One region of the Desulfosporosinus burensis genome, then DNA from elsewhere that is predicted to be linked to it. Evidence: riboswitches for the same ligand, from Rfam matches in the RefSeq annotation. Region 1 holds a riboswitch; the other holds the start of a gene.
The links. Region 1 has a riboswitch for cyclic di-GMP ahead of ACYQ3Q_RS10585 (HD-GYP domain-containing protein). Riboswitches for the same ligand answer to the same signal wherever they lie in the genome.

Region 1 (7,508 bases):
TCTGTTTACGCCTGCCGTCATTTGTTCAAGCGGCTGGGGAAAACTTTTAACCTGCTTACTGGTTGTGTAAAATGTTAAGCCCAGAGAAAAAACAAAAATGGCCAGCTCCCAGAGTGCCAGTTTCCGTTCCTGGTGAAAAATATTTTCAGCAGCAATATGAAGACCAACAATGCCTACGGTTTGACCGTTGCTATTTTTGATTGGCGCATAACCGTACAAACCAGCACCCCACTGGCCGATCATTAATCTTTTATCGGCAATTGCACCAGCATAGGCCTGTTTTATAGCGTCTTGTCCGGTTGCATCGTAAACATCGCCGATATGGGAAGGAGCCTTCGTTTTCACATCAACGACAAATTCCCACTTTTCCCCCTCGCCTATCATGCGCATCGTATAAATATTCGTTATATCCGGGTTTACTTTTTGGATATTTTGGAGAACTTTCTGAATCTCCCGGTATTCCGCACAATCCTCGTCCGCCCTGGTCCGTAACCGGTCATGTGCCTGACCGTCCATTAGAATAGCAGCAGTTGAGGCTAAGCTGGTAACTCTTAGCTCATAGCGATTCTTTAATTCAAAGTAAAAAATAAAAAAATACGTACCGAGAGTCAACAACAAAATAAGGGTAAGCGAAAAGACTGAACTTAACATTATCCTTCGTCTCAGAGTCCCTTTCATTAGCCTTTTTCCCATACCCGCTGACCTCTTTCTTTTCCCTAAATACTGTCAAGTTCTAAATACCCACCCTTTCTAATCCTATCTCCGAAGATAACGGCTGGGCTAATTATTTGACCAAATATCCTCATACTTACTCTTTAGCAATCAAGTTGTCAAGCCTTTCGGAGATTCAAACACATCTCTGCCGCAAATTTCCGGCACACCTAAAATATCAAGCTTTCGTATATGAAAATCGGGATATTCTTAATAAATACATTAATTTTAAGTTTGCGAAGCGCCTGCACCGATTCAATAATCCCGGCAATACCTGTCGAATCAACAAATCTAACTCCTCCGAGATCAATGTTTAATTGGTCTAGGCCCTTAAAATAGTCCAAGCTTAATCGAAGAGCCTCGACGGTAGAGATATCTAAAACACCGGATAAGCTTAACAGTCTTTTGCCATCGATAATCTTGCTTTCTGTTTTTAATACCACTGTAAACCCTCCTCTCCAATTAAACGAATCAAACCCCGTTTATCCTCATATCTTGGGTAAGATGAGCGACGCTAAAATCAACGGCATTTATCGAAAGACTTAAATCCTGGAGCAAATCCACGATTTTTTCCTTTTTCACGGGATGACCTTTCCAGTCTAAGATTATCCGTACAACCGGGCGTGTGGGAAGACCAAGGGGAATAGCAATCACAGTGCCTGTTTCTCCCGTATTTAGAGTGACTCTGGAATTTTCGGGATAAAGGTTTAAGCTACTTCGGAAAGCTTTAACGATATCTAAAGAGAAATTTTTATTGACTCTAGACAAAATCATTTCTAACGCATGATAGGGGGGGATCCCCGCCCTGTAGGGACGATCTGCCGTTAATGCATCAAAGACATCCGCCACAGCGACAATTTGAGCTCCATGGTAAATCGCTTCTCCGCTCAAACAGTCTGGATATCCTTGTCCATTCCAACGTTCATGATGTTGCCGGACGATTTTTAAAACTCCCTCTGAGAGAATTACAGACCTTAGCATTTGTTCGCCGCGGCCAGGATGTTGTTTGATGATTTCAAATTCCCCCGCAGTTAAACCAGATGGTTTATCGAGTATTTTACAGGGAATCATTAACTTTCCCCAATCGTGAAGAAGGGCACCAAGGGCCAAATTAATGAGCATCAACGACCCATAACCCATTTGTAAGCCAATGATTGTAGCTAGTAAAGCGACATTCACAGAATGGACATAGCTATAATAGTCATATGACTCTAATTCGCGAAGGTCAACGAGCAGTCCGGGGTTTTCCTTCGATTTACGAATCAACTTTGCCACAATTGTCGTTGCAGTATGTAAATAATCCTGGCGTATAAAATTAGGTTCGTAATAAAAGCGTTTCAATAAATTTAGATGGTGTTGATGCCCGGTAAACAACAGGGGGTCGGAATGGTTCTTATTGATCCATTCATAAGTAACTACATAAACTTCCCGCATTTGATCGCACTCTATAATGTCCTTCGTCACGGTTTTACCCTTTTCTAAAAGCAAACACCCTTGAGCATCGAACAAATCCAATTCCGTAGGCACTCCCAGGGAAAGACAATTGACAGATAATGGCCGTATATTAAGTTTCAGAAAAACCACCCCCAAAAATATAAACGCCACTCCTAAAAGGAATGGCGACATAAACCCTGTTCGGAAACCCGGCGATCATCACCCTTACGTGGAAGACCCGTAGCTTTGCGTCCCTACCTTTCGTTAGGTTTGCCTTTGTCGCAGCCCTGAAAGATGCAGTTTTCCGTATACATTAATTATCATAATTATGGTTATATATCGCAAAAGCCAATAGTTCATCTAATTAATCCTGTGCAGATTCGACCAGATCAATCTCAAATCTCAAATAAAATCCATGGCCAAGGAAGTACCCGCATTTGAAGGGGATAAGTAAATTTTTTCGGCATACTTATACATGATGGAATATAAAAACCGTTTATGCTGAATCTCGATCGGGTAGGAAGACACTTCAACCCGGCGGATTTCTATCCCTAATAATGGTTATAAGAGGACGTGCCGGATGCTTATAGGTCACGCTAACCACTTGACCCACTTCCCCTGAATTGAGCTTGACCAGAGTGTCTTTGGGATAAAGGGTGAACATTTAGCCCTTTTGCGATGACCCATGGCTTTGCGTCCCACCCTTTCGGATGGTTTGCCTTTATCCATTAATTTTTCAAAAGCAAAAAGACCAAGTTAAAACTAACTGGTACTTCAATGTTGTGCCAGTCTATAAAAACTTAGTCTCTTAAATATTTTTATATGAAGAATATTAATGAGTAACCGTAAAATAGATATGCAACCCTTTGCAAACGATCCGAGAATAATTTGTTTCCAATATTTGGGGGTAATTACATATATTACCCCCCCCCCCCCCCCCCCCGAACATCTGTTCTATATTTTTTCCGCATTCACTCGTTTTCATCTCTGATCAATCCTTTCGCGTTATGAACGTCACAATACATCCCTGCAAACACGACTTTTTAAGCATATCCGAAAGCATAACTTTCATCGGGATACATAAGTGCAACCTCGGCTTCCGCCTCGCCAACGCAAGCCGGGTTTTATTTAGGCTATTCAGAATAGCATAAATCTCTCGGCGCACAAGTGAAAACTTAGGCTTCCGCCGATCCGCCGGCGCCTAAAATGCTTGGCGCAAGCCAAGTTTTCTTTGTATCTAGGTGTATTCTACTTCATTCTCCAAGAATTTGCTTTTTCCTGCTATTATCTGCAATATGGTAGAAATAGTTTTTCCGGAAAGGGGACTCTCTGCATATTATGAAAGGATTCCACCAACCAACGACAGATCCCTCTGGGTAACCTGGCAATCGTCAGCCGAACTGGACGACCCATAGCTTTGCGTCCCTTACTTTCGCCAGGTTTGCCGTTGTCATTGCTTGCATATTCTTTTTTGTTTTTCCACAAAACGACAATACACACTACTGTTTGCTATGCTATATTCTTTGTAATCTCAGGAAATCCTTCCTTGTTTTTTGTTTGTTTGTTTTTTTGAATAGTTGCTATAGTTTATATATATTCTCATCCAAAAGAGAAGGCCTCAAAATGCCTTCCCCAAAATAAATTCTATACTTCTAGGGGTATTTCAACAAGGCCGAAGGCTGGTATACTTTCACTGAACACAAAAAACAGGAGCATTCTAACCTCACTTTTTTAACGATTAATAAGGAATATTTTTTGCCTTAGCAGGGATAACAAATCGTGTAACCACTGTGTATTTTTTTAATTGAGATCTGGCCTTTGAATTTCATTCCCATGCCAAAGTTCATAATGAAGTTGTGGTTGATCACTAACCCCCTCCGCTCCAGGATACAATCCCACTTGACCTAGCGCTTCTTGAGCCTCTACCGTTTCCCCTACTTTAACTCGAAGGTTATCTAGTCCGCCGAATGTGACTAACCAACCTTCTCCGCAGTCTAAAGTTACTTTTTGACCTAGCAGAGGATCCGACCCTGAAAAGGTGACCTTTCCTCCTTGCGTAGCCCGGATCACGGTTCCTTCCGATACTGCGTAATCAACACCAGCATGAAAGAGATAATTCCCTAAAGACTCAGAGTAATAATTACCAATTCTTCGCAAGGGGCTCCCATATACCGGACATTGAAAATCACTTAGTTCAAGAATTTTTTCATTGAGATTATTCTTCCCGAGTACAATCATAAGTTCTTGCTGTGTTTCTTGATCTTCTTTCGTGCTCTTTGAGCGGTCTTCCGTCTGAGTATGCAAAATTTCGTTTGCTCCACCGGTCCTTGTATCCAGAACTGTATTGACTGACACGGCTTGAGCTCCCTCATTGGTTATTGGCGATCTATTCTGGACAGATTCTGACAGTGTACTTCGATATCCTATGTAGACAATTAGGCTCCCTATAAGAATGAAAAAGCTCCAAACTAAAACCCCGCTTGTGGAAAATTTACCACTGTTCAATTGACTCACCTCTATACTAGCCTTGCCCAATAATATTTTTTTAGACAAACCAGTATCCCCAATACTATTGTAGTTAGAAAGTTTACTGCATATAACCTAACTTCATTAGCTTTGTTCCTGGGTAATAATGAGCCAGTATTTCCTCCACATTTCTATTGTTTTTGGCTAAATCGTTGGCTCCCCACTGTGACATTCCCACTGCATGTCCGTTACCATACGTCGTGACTGTCAGGCGATCTGGTTGTACAACCCATTCTAAATCTGTTGACGAGAGTCCCAGTAAGGTACGGAGTTGAGTCGTTTGATAGACTCTTCCCAACACTCGTACATTTTTTACTCTTCCGGCCGCCGTTCGACCAATAGTTTGAAAATCCCCTGAAGTAAAGGCTCTTGGTAAATCTTTAATTCCCAGTTTCTTATAAAGTTCTTGAGGTGTCCAGGTCACTATTTTGACATAACGTTGTGGATCTTCTTCCCCCGAACTAACATTTTGCAAATATTCACGGGATGAACTCCATACTTCTTCCGACCGTTCAGTGGGCTTTCTTCCGCTACTACTATGGTAAAGAGCATCGATATATTCCCCTTTTGATACGAGAACCAGCGCGCGCGTAGCCGCTACAACCTTTTCCAATTTACTCCGATACCGCCAGTAGTTGAGCCATCCCCACTGATTCTTCATTTGAGTATCAGATAACCATACCTGTGTTAATACCGTCGTGTCTACGTCATGGTTCGCATCGATTAGTTTATTTTGGCTTAACTTTTTTGCAGCATAGGTCCGAGCTGCAATTGCTTGAGCTTTTAAGGCTTCGACCTCAAATTCGGCAGGCATTTCTGCAGCAACCACGCCTATGAGATAATCCTCAAGTGGGAGTGCTTCAACCCCTCCATTGGGCATCAAAACCCGTATTTTCACATCATTCTCTAATTCCTGCTCTGTTTGCCAGCGTACAACACTCCAGGGTATTATAAAAATAATACATAGTGATAGTGCAATGAGCCAGACCCATTCTTTTTTCATAATAGCCCTCCTGCGGTACAAGCATTTTGCTTAAATCTATGCAGAAGGATTATGGAATATGGCACACCGAGAATACAAAAAGAACAAGAGTAGAATAATCTATTCTTGTTCTTTCATTTTACCCCTAATCCGCGCGTGTAATATTGGCTCCCAGGCGCGAGAGTTTCTCTTCCACTTTCTCGTAACCTCGATCAATGTGATGAATCCCTCGAATATCTGTCGTCCCATCCGCGGTTAAGGCTGCCAGGATTAAGGCGGCTCCTGCCCGTAAATCTGTTGCGGTGACAGGTGCTGCATTTATTCGCTGAATCCCTTGAACAATGGCACTCCGACCCTCAATCTTGATATCCGCTCCCATACGTTTTAACTCATCGACATGCATAAAGCGGTTTTCAAAAACAGTTTCCGTGATTAATCCTGTGCCCCTTGCTCTAGTCAGAAACGCCATAAACGGCGCCTGAAGATCTGTGGGAAAACCGGGGTGAACCTGAGTTTTAATATCGACTGAATTGTATATTCCATCTCCCCTGATCCGTATTCCGTCTCCTTCTTCCATCATACGAATTCCTGCTTCCTCCATTTTGGCAATCAGTGGCTTAAGATGATCCGCAATCACATTTTGAACTAAGACGTCTCCGCCAGTTGCCGCTGCTAGGAGCAGAAAACTTCCTGCCTCGATACGATCAGGAATGACTGTATGACTAGTACCATGGAATTCACGAACCCCTTCTATATGGATAATACTAGTACCTGCACCGCGCACCTTTCCACCCATCTCGTTTAGAAACGTTGCCAAATCGACAATCTCAGGCTCCTGTGCTGCATTCTCAATCAAAGTTGTTCCTTGGGCCATAGAAGCTGCCATCATTATGTTTTGAGTAGCTCCAACGCTAGGGTAATCCAGATATATACGAGTACCTTTTAAACCCTTAGTAGAAACATCTAAGAACCCATGATCCATTTTGACCTCTGCCCCTAAAGCCTCTAAACCTTTCAAATGCCAATTTATTGGGCGGGATCCAATGGCACAGCCCCCTGGATGCGAAATACGAACATGGCCTTTACGGGCAAGTAGCGGTCCCATAGTAACAATAGACGCTCTCATTTGAGATACAAGGTCGTAGGGTGCCTCAATACAATCTATCTCTTGGGCTTGGATGTAAAGAGTTGAGCCTTTCCGCTCTACCTTTGCACCTAATGCCGATATAACTCGATTCATTATGTTAACATCTAACAAATCTGGAGCGTCATCCAGTTGAATGGGTTCGGCACAGAGTAAACTTGCCGCTATAATTGGAAGGACAGCATTCTTGGCCCCACTCACTGTGATTGTTCCTTCAAGCGGTTTGCCGCCTGTAATTGTGAGCTTACTCAAATTCTGAAGACACCCCCTGTTCAGTACTAGTCAGAAAGTATAACTTTAGTGCAACTTGGCAGGCGCTGACCGAGACTCGAATTGGATGTTCGAATCTAGAACACAGCTCTGACTCGAACAAGGATGTTCGAGTTTGGAGCGCCGTGATGGCGATTTTAGGAACCATCGCCAAGAGTGGCAAGGTGCCGTTGGCGAGATGGGATCCCCTTCGCGAAGGCTTGACGCCAGCCAAGTTTCTTATTTTATTATTTCCTCTTATGATTATATTTCCGACTTGTTAATATTCTCTTTGCTAGGCCATTTTTCCTGCTTAATTTCGACTTTTTTCTCCAGCTGGTTCTAGAATTCTTTTAGGAGTGCCGGAATCGCTAAAACAGTCTGTCCATCAGTATTTTGCCCTCGGCTAAGAAGTTGAATATTTATCCTGTCTTGTCCAGCCATGACGCTCGTACCTATATT
Region 2 (7,508 bases), on a different contig from region 1:
AAGCAGCATATTCGTTACCCCTGCGTAGGCAGAGACGACAAACACCCTACCATAACGAAAATCTTCTGAACTTGGGAAGCCAATTATGTCATTAAGCACAGTCTGAAATTGGAGCATTGATGTACCACCGATTTTTTCTACAGTTAGCATAATAAAATCCGAACCCCTCTTCTGTTTCTTTTTCTCCATTTAAGCATTATTCGTCAGAATTTAGGATATTCCTTCAACTCTTGCGAAATAAGTCCAATCCCTCCACTTCAAAAAGGAAAAGCCAACCTCACTCTAAGCAATGCTTTGTTATGATTTAGGTGATAATGGATCAATGAGTGGTCGATGTTTACGGCGTGTCGCCAAGTAATCAAGCACTCGCTCAGGTGAAGTATTAAGAATCTGGTGCTGAGAAATCCCTGCCTCACGAACTAATTCCAGGGCTTCACTGAATTCACCGACTCGATCCCAAAAATGTGCATCACTGCCTAAAATCACGGGGCCTTTGAACTTGGCAAGATAACGGGCAATAAAACGGCAATTCTGTTGGGCTCCACTTTTTTCTTTGATTGTGGAAAGTGAACTATTGTTTATCTCAACCGGAACATTTAGAAGAGCCGAGGCATAGGCAATTCGCTCAAGATCCATTTCAAAATGTGGACGTCCCGGATGGACCATCATATCCGTATATGGGTTTTCCATCGCTTTAATAAAGGCTTGCGTATTTTGTTCACTTGTACCTCCAGGATAGCAGATCGGATGAAGTCCAACAAGAACCAGCTTCAGCTTAGCTAAATATGGGATGGGCATATCTAACTCACCTTCATAGTTCGTAATATTTGCTTCAACCCCTGGTAATAGTTTCACCCCAGAAATTTCATCAGGAAGAATTGACAAATTACCAAAATGGTATAGATGAGGTGCCCCTGGCATACTTGGACCATGGTCCGTCATTCCCATCAATTTGAGCCCTTTGCGAGAGGCTGCTTGCGCATTTTCAGTAATAGTACTGTAGGCATGTCCACTTGTAATGGTATGAGTATGCAAGTCAACCAATAGTTCCATTTTAATCACCTCATTTTATATTATCAGGCAAACCTTGGTTTGGATCTTAATATTTTTAGCTAATTCTATATTATACTTTGTGTGTAAAGTCCAAATTATGCTGAGGTTAAGGATCTGTTAAAATATAAATAGATCATCGCTTTTAAATTTTCTTTACTGCTTAACTATAATATAGGAAAAAGAGACCTGCAATAGGAATAGGCCACGACACTTCGTCGTGGCCTATTCCTATCTCTAGTTTGATACTAATCCCGACTTAGATAGCGGCTTGAATTTGCTAACATAAACAATGGGTTTCTCAAATAATCGATGGGATATAAATCATCCCTTGCAGAAATCAGCGCCATTATCTTCCCGATTTTTGATAATGGATCAATAGCAACGATCACAAAAGCATCTTTTTCAGAGGTTAAAGGATAGATAACATTGTTTTTATTCAGAACATCATGATAGGCATCTAGCGTAAGCATCCTGAAATCACTGTTCCGCCAACGTATATCGTAAAGCTTAAAGGCCTGATGGGCCACTAACGGTAAAAAAGTTTCTTCAGTTAAATACAATTCGATTCCCATCATGTAACCTTCACTATCTAGGTCATTCCAATATTCACAATGAAACGATTTATCCACTGACTCTCTATACGTCTTCGTTGCTAAACGCATTTGACTCAAACTTTGACCCATGCTATGCCATTTAATTCTTGGAATGCTAAGACTGTTCACATCATAGTAAAGCCCGATATCGCTTTTCTCGAGGGTATACTCGTCAGTCGTTTGATTAGGCATAAGGTAGATATAGCCCATTTGCATGTTGTTATCGCAGGTAATAAGCACGGAACATCCCCCCCAAAGCTTCATATGCCAGCTTGTCTGGTTGATTGTTTACACTTTATATTATCTAATTATTCTATCACTGTTTCTGCGTAAGTGCACATTTTTCCTGCAATCAAACTGTATACAATTTTCGACACCGAAATAACGAGCCATCAGTCTCCTTCATTCTCTAAGTAACGTGGTTAAAACTAACCGATTGTACAAACCTTGTTAAATCCTTAAGCAAATCGCAGGTTAGTTCCTCATTAACGAATTTTCCGTTTTTATCAAATAAAATTCTTATGAGCGGTCTACTCGGGTAATTGTGATGAATACCGACGACTGTTCCCATTTCACCTGTATTTAAAGTAACTATAGAACCTTGCGGATAAAGTATTAAACACCGTTCAAAACAATGTACAATCTCTTGATCAAAATCTTTACCTGAACCAGCCACGATGATTTCTAAAGCGTGATATGGGGGCAACCCTTTGCGGTAGGGTCGATCCGCAACAAGGGCATCAAAAACGTCAGCAACTGCAACGATTTGTGCATTAGTCGTAATAGCTCTCTGTCTTAACCCATCCGGATAGCCCTCGCCATTCCAACGTTCATGATGATGACGGACTATGCTGAGAATCTCCTTTGAGATATTGGAGTATTTAAGCATTTCCACACCCAGCTCTGGATGCTTTTTAATAATCTTAAATTCTTCTCTATTTAGGCCCGAAGGTTTATTCAGTATTTCAAGGGGCAAAGAACTTTTACCCAAATCATGGAACATCGCACCCATTGATAAAGTTCTTAGTTTTTGTCCTGAAAACCCCATTTTCAACCCTACTAGAGTAGCTATTAACGCAACATTTACGGAATGAATATATGTATAATTATCAAAGTTTCGAAATTCATTAAAATCTATATACACACGGGAATTTCCTTCTAACTCGTTGATAATTTTATCAACAATAGCAAACGAATCGATTAAACGTGTAGAGCTAAAAAGGCATACGCTCTCAAAGACTTTTCGAACATAGCCTACAATAAAACGGTACTCCGAGGAAGGAAATCTACGTTCTTCATTTGGAGGATGAGAATTCTCCAAATCATATTGTAAAGTATATAGCTGTCGCTGGAGAAGAAGTTCATAAATGTTTGCGGTGATTGGCTTACCTTTAGATAACAACAATATTCCCTGTATATCATATAGGTCAAGCTCTGAAAGTTCCCCAATTTCAAAGCTGTTCGTTGTTAGGGGTTCCAACTTTGTTATCAAAACCAACTTTCCTCCTTATAAAACAAAAGACGCCAAATAAGTATACGGCGACAAGTTTTTTCGGTATCCCGGCTTTCTTCACCATAATGTGTTAAGACCCGTGGCTTTGCGCCCTCAGTTCTCACTGAGTTTGCCTTTATCGCAGAGGTATTAAATTGATTATGGCCTAACTACATTACAGAAAACATGACCTATAGTAGGCCTTTAGACCTATAGGATATACCTTCGCTAATATATCACACACAACAAAAATATACAATATAATACAATCTTATTATAATATTTAATTTTGGCTTAATTCCATCATTTTCAACTATCATTCGCTAGATTTAGCATCAATAAATTGTGCAAAGAGCAACTCGGATCAACTCTCTGGTCCCTAAATTAGACGAGTAGACTCAAACTATGATATTCTTAACTGATACCCTTATCTAACTCAGCAAATATTACTACCAAAGGAGTATTTTCATGCCTCGCTTTTATATCTCTGAACAAATAATTCAAGATCTAGCGGATAATGATCGTGTATATAAAAAAGGGCTTTCCTATTACGCGGCTGGTAGAGTCTACAATTTCAGTTTTTTCCCCGATAAAGGCCTAATAAACGCTTCTGTCATCGGAGGTTTACGCTATATTGTTCAGCTTGCCTTTGAGAAGGACAACTCCGTACGCTCATATCGCTGCACATGCCCAGCCTTCAAAGACTATCCTGGAGCCTGCAAACACGTTATCGCCGTCTTAAAAACAGCCCAACAAAAATTACCGTCAGCTTGGACTGACCCTGTCGTTCAGAGCCGCGTGGTTGATGAGCTTCTCACTGTTTTTGCCAATCAACGTCAGGAAACTCCTTACGAAGAACTGACTCTAAACGTGGAACTCCAAACCCTGCCCAGCCATCGGCTTTCTACACATCTACAGCTTAGAGTCGGTCTGCAGCGACTTTATGTAGTAAAAGACATCGGACAATTTCTCACTGCGCTTAAATCAGGCCGCTCGCTAGAATTTGGTAAGCAATTTACCCTTGAACCTACGAGACAAACCTTCAAAGAGGAAGATCGTAGGTTAATTGCCATGCTGCAAGAAATGAATGACCAACATTCAGCCATAATCGAGATGCAAGGGCCCTTTTACGCGACAACCGTGCTCAATCAAAAATTGTTGCCCTTGACGGGCTATTATTTAACTAAGTTTTTAGACGCTTTGGGAGATAAAGTGTTTTCTTGGAGCTTCGAAGCTCCCCCTCCCACACCCACCCAAATTATCCGGCATGGGCTACCCATCGAATTTTCCCTCCAGTCACAAGGTCAGGATCTTGCATTAACACTCGAAACTGAAGAAATGCCCCTCCAACTGACGGACGATGGGAGCTACTACGTTTACCAAGCTAAAATCCATCAAGCTTCCCCCAACCAAAAAGAACTCCTTTTGCCTCTTCTGTCAGCCCTTCGCCAAGGATCCGTGACCAATATTGTGATTCCAGCAGCCCAGAAGGAGCTTTTCGCCTCAGAGGCACTGCCCTTAATCGGGAAATTAGGTCCAGTTATCATTGATCCTGTCCTAGAAGATAAATTTAATCAGGAAAGCTTACAAGCCAAAATCTATTTTGATCGTTCAAGCGATATGGGCATCACAGCTCGTTTAGAATTTCACTATGGAGAGACCATCATTAATCCATTTTCTGCGACCCGGGATACTAGTAACGAGTCAACAGCCAGCGATGTTATTCTCATCCGTTCTGTCAATCAAGAACGAATGATCCTCAACATTCTGGAACACGCCGATTTCATCGTATCTAAAGGAAAAATTTTTCTTGAAGACGAAGATAAAATTTTTGATTTTACCGTCAATTGGCTTCCTCAACTGAGAGACCTTGCAGAACTCTATTATTCGGATCAATTCAAGCTCAAAATCCGTACCTCTACGACGTTTTCCGGCCAAGTTCGCTTAGACGAAACTCTAGATATCTTGGAAATATCCTTTCAATATACTGATATCGAACACAATGAATTATCGGATATCTTTCATTCTCTACACTTAAAGAAAAAATACCATCGCCTTCGCGATGGATCTTTCCTCGATTTAAATCAGCCGGAGATGAACGCTGTCGCCCAACTCATTGAAAATTTAGACCTTAAGGCCTCAGATCTCAATGAAAAAATGCTCAATCTGCCTAAGTACCGTGCCATGTATATAGATAGCTTTCTGCGCCAAGCCAACTTGCCTGGAGTGCAGCGTAATAAAGCCTTTAAGCAGTTAGTGCAAAGCATCTTAGAACCTCAAGACGGAGGATTTGAAATACCTGATGAGTTGCATCATATCTTAAGAGACTACCAGAAGACTGGATTTCAATGGCTTAAAACCTTATCATCCTATGGTCTTGGAGGCATCCTCGCCGACGATATGGGGTTGGGTAAGACTTTGCAAGTCCTAGCCTTCATCCTATCCGCAAAATTGACCGCCATAGCCCCTGCTTTGGTTATTGCTCCCACCTCGTTGATCTATAACTGGCAAGAAGAAGCGAAGAAATTCACCCCTACTCTTCAAGTCCTTGTCGTGGAAGGCAATCCCCAGGAAAGACAGACACAATTGTCCGAAATAGATGATCAGTGTGATCTAGTCGTTACTTCTTATCCCATACTACGGCGGGACATCGATGAATTTGCTAAATTAGACTTTTCCTACTGTTTTTTGGATGAAGCCCAACACACCAAAAACCCTCAAACTCTGAACGCAAAATCTGTCCAGCAAATTAAGGCCAAAAGCTATTTCGCACTTACCGGGACGCCCATTGAAAACTCGCTTTCCGAACTTTGGTCCCTCTTTAATTTTATTATGCCTGGTTATCTCCTCTCCCACCAGGACTTCCGCAAAAAATTTGTAATCCCCATTATTAAAGGGGAAGACTCAAATGTTCTTACCGAACTAAGTCGACATATTAACCCCTTCATTCTAAGGCGATTGAAAAAAGATGTCTTAAAAGAACTGCCGGACAAGATCGAAACCCAGCTAAGTGCTTCCTTGACAGAAGAACAGAAAAAGCTCTACCTCGCCTATTTGCAGGAAGCGAAAGGTCAAATAGCTCAGGAAATTGCCTCAGTGGGCTTTAACAAAAGCCACATGAAAATTCTTGCAGCTCTGACTAGGCTCCGGCAAATTTGCTGTCACCCGTCAATGTTCATCGATAACTACACCGGTGAGAGCGGCAAGATGCTTCTCTTAGAGGAAATCCTTACTGACGCCTTAGACAGCGGTCACAGGGTTCTAGTTTTCTCTCAATTCACGACCATGCTGGATATCATTCAAGGACATCTCATCTCTGAGGGCATCGAATATTTCTATCTTTCGGGCATAACAAAAGCAGCTGAACGTTTAAGAATGGCCAATTCCTTTAACAATGGGCAAGGTAAGGTCTTTTTGATCTCTCTCAAAGCGGGCGGCACAGGATTAAATCTAATCGGTGCAGATATGGTCATTCATTACGACCCATGGTGGAACCCCGCTGTTGAAGACCAAGCTACAGACAGAGCTCATCGCATTGGCCAAACAAGCGCCGTACAGGTGATCAAACTCATTACTCAGGGGACAGTCGAAGAAAAAATCAACGCCTTACAAGTCAAAAAAAAGACCCTCATCGACTCAGTCATCCAACCTGGAGAAACCATGCTCTCCAAATTATCGGAAAAAGAACTCCGCGAACTTTTTGATCTAAATTAATCTATTATGAATTACTGGTGGGAAAACGTGTATAAAAGGTCGTACCATTTTTTCCTGTTTCAAACTCAAATACCGCATTATGCCTTTGAGCAATTCCCATGGAAATGGCTAACCCGAGTCCAGTTCCGGTTTCTTTGGTCGTGAAAAATGGAGTGCCTATTTTCTCCTGTATTTCAATAGGAATGCCATTCCCATGGTCTCTGATAGCTAAGACAACTCTATCTCCGTTAAAATATGTACAAATAATGACACTTCCATGTTCATTCGTAACCTCCAACCCATTGCGCACTAAATTTAGGATGAGCTGTTTGATTTCGTTTTCGTTGATCATGATATTAGGTAATAGTTCGAGATCCGTTGCTACTTCTTTATTGCTATTGAAGGCATCTGCCTGGAGCATCGGAAATACTTTATTAATCACATCGTTAATATTACCGGATAAAATATTCTCACTATTCGATTTAGCCAATGATAAAAAATCCGTAATGATCGAATTAGCACGGTCAATCTCCGACACCATCAAATCCAGATACTCTTTATCGTGAGCGTAGTTAGATTTTGCTCCAATTAACTGTAAGAATCCCTTTACCGTAGTAAGGGGATTTCTAATCTCATGACTAATCCCCGCTGCTAATTGACCTATTAGATTAAGTCTT

Region 2: it holds a riboswitch for cyclic di-GMP, as region 1 does, so the genes downstream of both, ACYQ3Q_RS04215 (HD-GYP domain-containing protein) here and ACYQ3Q_RS10585 (HD-GYP domain-containing protein) in region 1, are expected to answer to the same signal.

Annotation. Positions count from the first base shown of each region.
Region 1 covers NZ_BAAHYN010000005.1:245,236-252,743, forward strand. Annotated here, with positions in the region: gene ACYQ3Q_RS10575 (ATP-binding protein) at 1-651, opposite strand, end outside; gene ACYQ3Q_RS10580 (STAS domain-containing protein) at 882-1,154, opposite strand; gene ACYQ3Q_RS10585 (HD-GYP domain-containing protein) at 1,183-2,226, opposite strand; cyclic di-GMP riboswitch class I at 2,346-2,430, opposite strand; cyclic di-GMP riboswitch class I at 2,820-2,875, opposite strand; cyclic di-GMP riboswitch class I at 3,518-3,601, opposite strand; gene ACYQ3Q_RS10590 (M23 family metallopeptidase) at 3,946-4,698, opposite strand; gene spoIID (stage II sporulation protein D) at 4,733-5,674, opposite strand; gene murA (UDP-N-acetylglucosamine 1-carboxyvinyltransferase) at 5,799-7,049, opposite strand; gene ACYQ3Q_RS10605 (hypothetical protein) at 7,389-7,508, opposite strand, start outside.
Region 2 covers NZ_BAAHYN010000002.1:250,226-257,733, forward strand. Annotated here, with positions in the region: gene ACYQ3Q_RS04200 (aspartate kinase) at 1-150, opposite strand, end outside; gene ACYQ3Q_RS04205 (phosphatase) at 298-1,053, opposite strand; gene ACYQ3Q_RS04210 (hypothetical protein) at 1,299-1,886, opposite strand; gene ACYQ3Q_RS04215 (HD-GYP domain-containing protein) at 2,056-3,138, opposite strand; cyclic di-GMP riboswitch class I at 3,198-3,283, opposite strand; gene ACYQ3Q_RS04220 (DEAD/DEAH box helicase) at 3,607-6,852, shown strand; gene ACYQ3Q_RS04225 (two-component system sensor histidine kinase NtrB) at 6,857-7,508, opposite strand, start outside.